Regions from separate parts of the Desulfobacter sp. UBA2225 genome, predicted to be linked through region 3. Evidence: riboswitches for the same ligand, from Rfam matches in the RefSeq annotation. Region 3 holds a riboswitch; each other region holds the start of a gene.
What was found. Region 3 has a riboswitch for thiamine pyrophosphate ahead of B3D59_RS02740 (class I SAM-dependent DNA methyltransferase). Riboswitches for the same ligand answer to the same signal wherever they lie in the genome.
Positions count from the first base shown of each region.

Region 1: linked by a shared signal. The riboswitch ahead of thiC (phosphomethylpyrimidine synthase ThiC) and the one ahead of B3D59_RS02740 (class I SAM-dependent DNA methyltransferase) in region 3 are both predicted to bind thiamine pyrophosphate.
Region 2: linked by a shared signal. The riboswitch ahead of thiS (sulfur carrier protein ThiS) and the one ahead of B3D59_RS02740 (class I SAM-dependent DNA methyltransferase) in region 3 are both predicted to bind thiamine pyrophosphate.

Region 1 is NZ_DDYV01000223.1:92-2,363, forward strand. It holds gene thiC (phosphomethylpyrimidine synthase ThiC) at 1-1,237, opposite strand, end outside; TPP riboswitch at 1,324-1,435, opposite strand; gene B3D59_RS11295 (GspH/FimT family pseudopilin) at 1,782-2,272, shown strand, end outside.
Region 2 is NZ_DDYV01000216.1:8,538-10,809, forward strand. It holds gene B3D59_RS10885 (ribonuclease D) at 1-185, shown strand, start outside; gene dapF (diaminopimelate epimerase) at 218-1,069, shown strand; TPP riboswitch at 1,109-1,203, shown strand; gene thiS (sulfur carrier protein ThiS) at 1,295-1,492, shown strand; gene B3D59_RS10900 (thiazole synthase) at 1,495-2,271, shown strand.
Region 3 is NZ_DDYV01000051.1:4,285-6,556, reverse strand. It holds gene B3D59_RS02745 (TenA family protein) at 1-268, opposite strand, end outside; gene B3D59_RS02740 (class I SAM-dependent DNA methyltransferase) at 368-1,099, opposite strand; TPP riboswitch at 1,174-1,277, opposite strand; gene B3D59_RS02735 (tetratricopeptide repeat protein) at 1,354-2,272, opposite strand, start outside.

The sequences.
Region 1 (2,272 bases), on a different contig from region 3:
TGGTACAGACATCTTGTTCCTCGGGTTGCGAAGATTTTCGGAAACTCCTTGCCTTTTCCGGATCCAGGGCGCAGTCGAACTGACCCTCCCAGTCCAGCTCACCCCGGGCTTTGCTCATTTTATGGTCAATAATCTCGGCCCCTTTAAGCCCCTTGGCCAGATCTCCGGCATGGGCGGCGATCCGCGATGCCATAATACCTTCTTTAACATCGTCTGCGGTTGGCAAACGCAGATGTTCGGCCGGGGTGACATAACATAAAAAGTCGGCACCATGCATAGCGGCCAGGGCACCACCGATGGCGGAGGTGATATGATCGTAGCCGGGGGCAATATCGGTAACCAGGGGACCAAGCACATAAAACGGGGCGTTGTGGCAAAGCTTTTTCTGAAGTTGCATGTTCATTTCTATCTCATGCAGCGGCACGTGACCCGGCCCTTCAATCATGACCTGCACATTTTTTTTCCAGGCCTGCTTGGTCAGTTCTCCCAGGGTGATCAGTTCCTCGATCTGGGGGGCGTCTGTTGAATCCTTTATGGCACCCGGCCTGAGTCCGTCCCCCAGGCTGATGCAGACATCATGGGCCTGGCAAATATCCAGTAGACGGTCAAAGTGTTCATAAAAAGGATTTTCGTTGCCGGTTTTTTCCATCCATTCGAACAGAATAGCCCCGCCTCGGCTGACAATGCCGCACAATCGAGGATTGGTTTTTATGCTTCGGGCACATTTTTGGTTAAGTCCGGCATGAATGGTAATGAAATCAATCCCGTTGGCGGCATGGATCTCAACGGTTTCAAACCACTCTTCGAGGGTTATCTCCTCTGTGGGTTTTCCGGTACGGGTTAAGGTGTCATAAATGGGGACCGTACCGATCATCACAGGAATTTGTTTCACCAGACGCTTTCGAAATGTTTCAGTGTCGCCGGATACACTCAGGTCCATGACGGCATCTGCCTGGTATTCTATGGCCAACTGCGCTTTTTTTATTTCCGAATCAAAACAGCAGACATCTTTGGATACGCCTAAATTGACGTTAATTTTGGTTTTAAGTCCTTTTCCCACACCTGCCGCTTTCAGGTTTAAATGATGTTTATTGGCAGGGATAGCAATTCGACCCTGGGCAAGGCCCTCCATGAGCTCCTCTTTTGAAATGGATTCATTGGCGAGAACCTGTTCCATCTGAGGGGTGAGAATGCCTTTTCGGGCTGCATCCATCTGAGTCGTATATGACTGTGACATATGTACATCTCCTGTTTTATATTTCTATCTATAAATATAGGGGGAAACTGAAACGAAAGGGCCGGGAAATGACAGACAAGCTCTATGCCAAAGCTTCAACCACATTTCCTACGCCGGTACGAACCGGATCAGGTTCCAAGGGTTGAAGTCTTGAGCCAACTTCTCTCAGCTTTTACGAAAGCACCCCCGTGATTAACTGGAATGTCACATACTTGATTCGGAAGGTTCTGTCAATGGATTAAGAGTCTGTTTGGCAATCAGAGGTTTTGAATAGAATTTAAATTTATAAATACAATGCATTGAAATAAAATCAAAACGATGAAATATAATCAATTCGATTTATTCCAATGGCAGACTGGCTTTCAAGAGAATCAAGGGCGAGCCTGCCTCTGTCAGGACAAACGCATTAAAAATTGACACACTTTTTGATTTTGGCATAATAATTGAATAATAAATTTAATAACGCCCACTCAGCTGGGGCTGAACCCAATTTTATAACCAACTACACTTACTATGAAAATATTTTAGTTATAAAGTAGAATTCATGAATAACAAAATATTAAAAACTGCCACAGGTTTTACGTTGTTGGAAATCATTATTGTATTGGCGATCATGGCAATCGCCATGACCATTGCAATCCCAAATGTCATGTCCTGGTTGCCCAATTATCGCTTAAAAGCGGCGGCACGTGACCTCTATTCCAATATGCAGAAAGCCAAATCTGAAGCGCTTAAACGCAATTGCAGTGTAGGCATTACCTTTTCAACGGTGACGTTCCCGACTCAGGGGGGAGAATATACGGTCTTTCTTGACAATGGTGATGGTGCAGGAACCGCTGATAACGCAATACAAGACGGTGGAGAAGTAACGTTGCTAGCGGTTGCAATGCCCATAGGTTGCACACTTTACCAAGCCAGCTTTAGCGGAACACCAATGACTGGCTATAATTCCCGTGGATTCCCCCTTGGCAACAGGACAGGTTCTGCAAGATTAAGGAACAATAATTCAGTCTGGTATGAGATGGCTTTGTCCAA
Region 2 (2,272 bases), on a different contig from region 3:
GTGAAACAGCGTCCCAGACTTTGGCCATGGAACCTGGATTTTTGATCAACAACAATATGATTTCCGCTGTGGCTGCGGGCAAGCCGGCAAGCCCGGAAGATTTGTTGCGGATTCCGGGCATGCGAAACTGGCAGGTTGAGGCGCTTGGTGAGCATATTCTTGAGACCCTGTCCCGGGTTCAGTGAGTTAAAAAGAGAAAAAGAGATAAGGATAAACAATGCGTATAGATTTCTGGAAAATGCACGGTATCGGCAATGATTTTATCATGCTGGATGACCGGGACAAGACGATTGCAGGGTATATTGACTATTCGAATCTGGCTGTGCGCCTGTGCCACCGGCGGTTCGGCATCGGTGCCGACGGCATTATCCTGGCCCGGCATTCTGATACCCATGATATTCGGTTTATAATCATCAATTCAGACGGGTCCGAACCTGAAATGTGCGGCAACGGCATGCGCTGTTTTGCCAAGTATCTGTACGAAAACAATATTCTTGTAAAAGATGAAATAAAGGTTCAGACCCTGGCCGGAACCGTGGTGCCCCGGATTGAAAAAAAGCAAAGCGGACAGGTGGTCTCCGTATGCGTGGATATGGGGGTGCCAAGGCTTGTGCCTCAGCAGATTCCTTTTGTCCATGACAGGGATATGGCCCTCGGGGTGCCCATAGAGACAGCCCAGGGCACAATGTTGGTATCCTGTGTTTCCATGGGGAATCCACATGCCGTGATCTTTGTGAATGACTTGTCACTGGTGGATATTGAAACAATTGGTCCCATGGTGGAAAATCATCCTCGTTTTCCTGAAAAAACCAATGTGGAGTTCATTGAAGTCGTCTCTGACAGGCAATTAAAAATGCGGGTGTGGGAACGCGGGGCCGGGATAACCCTTGCCTGCGGCACCGGGGCCTGTGCTGCCGTTACGGCCGCTCATCTCACGGGACGGGCAGGGCGTCAGGTGCGTGTTAATCTGGACGGCGGGGACCTGGACATTTCATGGAATGAATCCAGCGGCCATATTTTTAAGACTGGGCCTGCCCAAACCGTTTTTAAGGGAACTCTTGATATTTAGTCCAGGGTTGACAAAGCTTTTTAATCTATATATAGCTTGATTTATCGTTTGGGGTGGCGCACAGCGTCTGAGATAATACCCATTGAACCTGATCCGGATAATACTGGCGAAGGGAAGAGCGGACAAGACAATAGTAAACCCGGAAAAATTCGGATTTAGGCATTTTTATAGCCGCTTGCTCTTCCCTTGAGAGCAAGCGGCTTTTTTTATTTAGGATTTTTGCCTATGAATATTTTTGTCAATGGAAACAAGGAACGCATAGAGCCATGCACGTTGGCACAGTTGATCGCCTGTAAAAAGCTCGATGCAGGGGCGCTGGTTATTGAACTTAACCGGCAAATCATCAAACAGGATTTTTGGCCGACAACTGAACTTCAGGAAGATGATCGCCTGGAGATGCTCAGTTTTGTCGGAGGAGGCTGATTATGAAAGACGATGTACTTCGATTGGGGGGGAAAGAATTCAGTAACCGGTTACTGACCGGTACCGGGAAATTCGGCAACCATGGGCAAATTCCCAAGATGCTCGCGGCCAGCGGTTCACAGATGATCACTGTCGCTTTGCGTCGTGTCGACATCACGGCTCAGTCTGAAAATATCCTTGAATACATCCCCAAACATGTGACCCTGCTGCCGAATACATCCGGCGCCCGCAGCGCAGAACAGGCCGTACGCATTGCCCGTATTGCCCGGGAAGCCGGTTGTGGTGATTTCATTAAAATTGAAGTCATCACCGATATGAAATACCTGATGCCGGACAATTGGGAGACCTTGAAGGCAACGGAGATTCTGGCCAAAGAAGGGTTCCAGGTGCTGCCTTATGTCCTGCCGGACCTGCCCCTGGCCAAACGGCTGGAAAACGCCGGTGCCGCGGCGGTGATGCCTCTGGGCGCACCCATCGGAAGCAACCGGGGGCTGGAGACCAAACCACTGATTGCCATGTTAATTGAAAACGTCTCCGTACCCATTGTTGTGGATGCGGGAATCGGCAAGCCTTCCCAGGCAGCGGCTGCAATGGAAATGGGTGCGGATGCGGTTCTGGTGAATACAGCCATTGCCACGGCCCGGGACCCGGAAGCCATGGGGCGCGCCTTTGATTTCGCGGTCAAGGCCGGACGGGCTGCCTACCTGGCTGAAATGGCCGAAGAGTCTACCCTTGCCCGGGCCTCTTCTCCACTCACCGGATTCCTTGACGAGGTATAAA
Region 3 (2,272 bases):
TTTCAATGTCCAGCCCATCTTTGGCTAACATTTGAAAGAATTGCTTTTCAGATTCGTTGGGAGCTTTTTCGGCCAACAGGTCCAAAGCCAGATTATCATCCTTGAGATAAAGGATATCCTGCGACAGGAAATGTGCAAAATTATTTTTATCTAATGTGCCTTTCGCCAGTTGTACAACGAAGGGATGAGCGATTGTATCCTCATAAATAGAAGATACCGCATCCCACATCTTTTGAGTGTATTTTCCTGCTGCTTTAATATTCTTCATCACCCCCTGATTCCTCTATTTTTATTTTTTAGGAATGAGCCTTAAATAACTCGACCATTTCAAAACAGTCGGCCATTGTCGGCCGTACGTTTAGAAATTTTAATTGGCCATCTTATTTCGTGCTCGTTCCTTAAAGGCACAAATGGCAACATAATCACCGCAGTCAAACCCCGGAATTGGTTGTTCTTCCATATTGTTTGAGTATAGCGGATGTTTAGTGAGCGTTTGAGCATAATCAAAGTCTTGAAAACCTGCTGTTTTAAGCATCTCGACTTTCTCAGCAGTTGTACGCCAGTTTGCAACCTTTACAAATTCAATTGGATACGGGTCCCTTGGGTGAACTCCTTCCAATAATGGATGTTCCCATGTTTCGACACTTTTTGCCAGGTTATACATGGTTGCGTATGAACTTTCCTTAGGAACATCAATAACCACGATTTTACCTCCTTTTCTCAAAGCAGTATATGCTTTGTGAAACACGGACTGCAGGTCATTGATATAGCTTGGTGTGCCGTTGAATAGGATCGTATCGTATTGTTCTTCGCCCAGATCGGCGTCTTCCGCTGTGGTTACCTCAACACTTATCCCCCGTTTACGGGCAATCTCAGCCATTCCCTCTGATGGTTCGAGACCGTACTGAATGGAAATGTTAAAATCTCTTTTCAAGATTGATTCAAAAAGACCACTTCCGCACCCTACAGAAAAAGTATCACCCGCATCTTTCATAAAATAAGCGACCAGGTTCACCTCTGAATTTAACAGATTCATATTGTCAAAAAACCACGCATCATATGCTTGTGCAAATTCGTCAAAACTTCTTTTTTTATCCATGCTGACCTCCGAAGAAAAACCTTTATTATCAACCCGGTGCAGATAATGTATTTTTATAGGTAGGCACTTACTTGAAGAGGCATGATCCGCTTCCCTACGTCGGTATTACCCGCATCAGGTTCCAAGGGTCAGGAAAATGTTTCCTTCTCAGCTTTTGCAAGCGCCCCCAGCTAAATTCTAAAGAAGTATCAAAAACAGCGTTTTTAAAATGTACGCAAAAACCTAACCGGACACTACTGATCTATTTTATTGAGTTATTTCATTTCCTCTATCAATTTTTTTGCGTCACTGGCCCCGGGGAAATTATCATTAAGCTCCAGGGCCTTGGACAGCTCTTTGAGTGCCTGCTCTTTTTCCCCTTTTCCGTAATACGCCAGCCCTAAATGGTAGCGGATAATGGGATGGTTTGGTTGTTTTTCCAGGCAGTCCAAAAATTCGGCAACGGCATTTCCGTACAACCCTTTTTTATAATAGGCAAATCCCATCGTATCCATGATGCTCGGATCTTCGGGATAAAGGGCTTTCGCTGTTTTTGCCAGGGCCAGGGCCTCGTCAAATTTATCTGTCCGGCTTGCCAGGTAAAATGACAGATTGTTGGCGGCGGCTGCATAGTTGGGATTGATTTCAAGGGCTTTACGGTAATGGGTTTCTGCGTCATCAAATTTGTTTTCCGCTTCAAAAAGGACGGCCAGCAACATATGGGGCGGGGCCAGTTTATCGTTTTTTTCAATCATGGTCAGATATTGTTTTTTTGCGTCCTCAATATTTTTCTGGGACAGGTATATTTTTGCCAGCGTTCCGTAGGGACTCAGATAATCCGGGGCAAGGTCAACGGCTTTCAGCAGTTCTGATTCTGCCTGTTTCATATCCTCCTGGGCCAGGTAAATATTTGCACGGGTGCTGTGCACAAGCGCCTTCAAATTATTGTTATCCGTGAATGCATCCATCTGCTGAGTACACAGGTCATGGGCGGTGTCAAATTCTTTTTGAGCCACGGCATTTCTGATTCTCAGGGTAAATACGTCAATGAGTTTGTTGTTCAGGGACCAGGCCTTTTCCAGCAAGGGGGCTGCCTGGTCAAATTGCCTCAGCGCAGATTTTAAGTAGGCAAGCCGGTAATAGCCTGCCGGATTGTCAGAGCCGATTTCAATCATTTTTTTATAATCGTCTTCA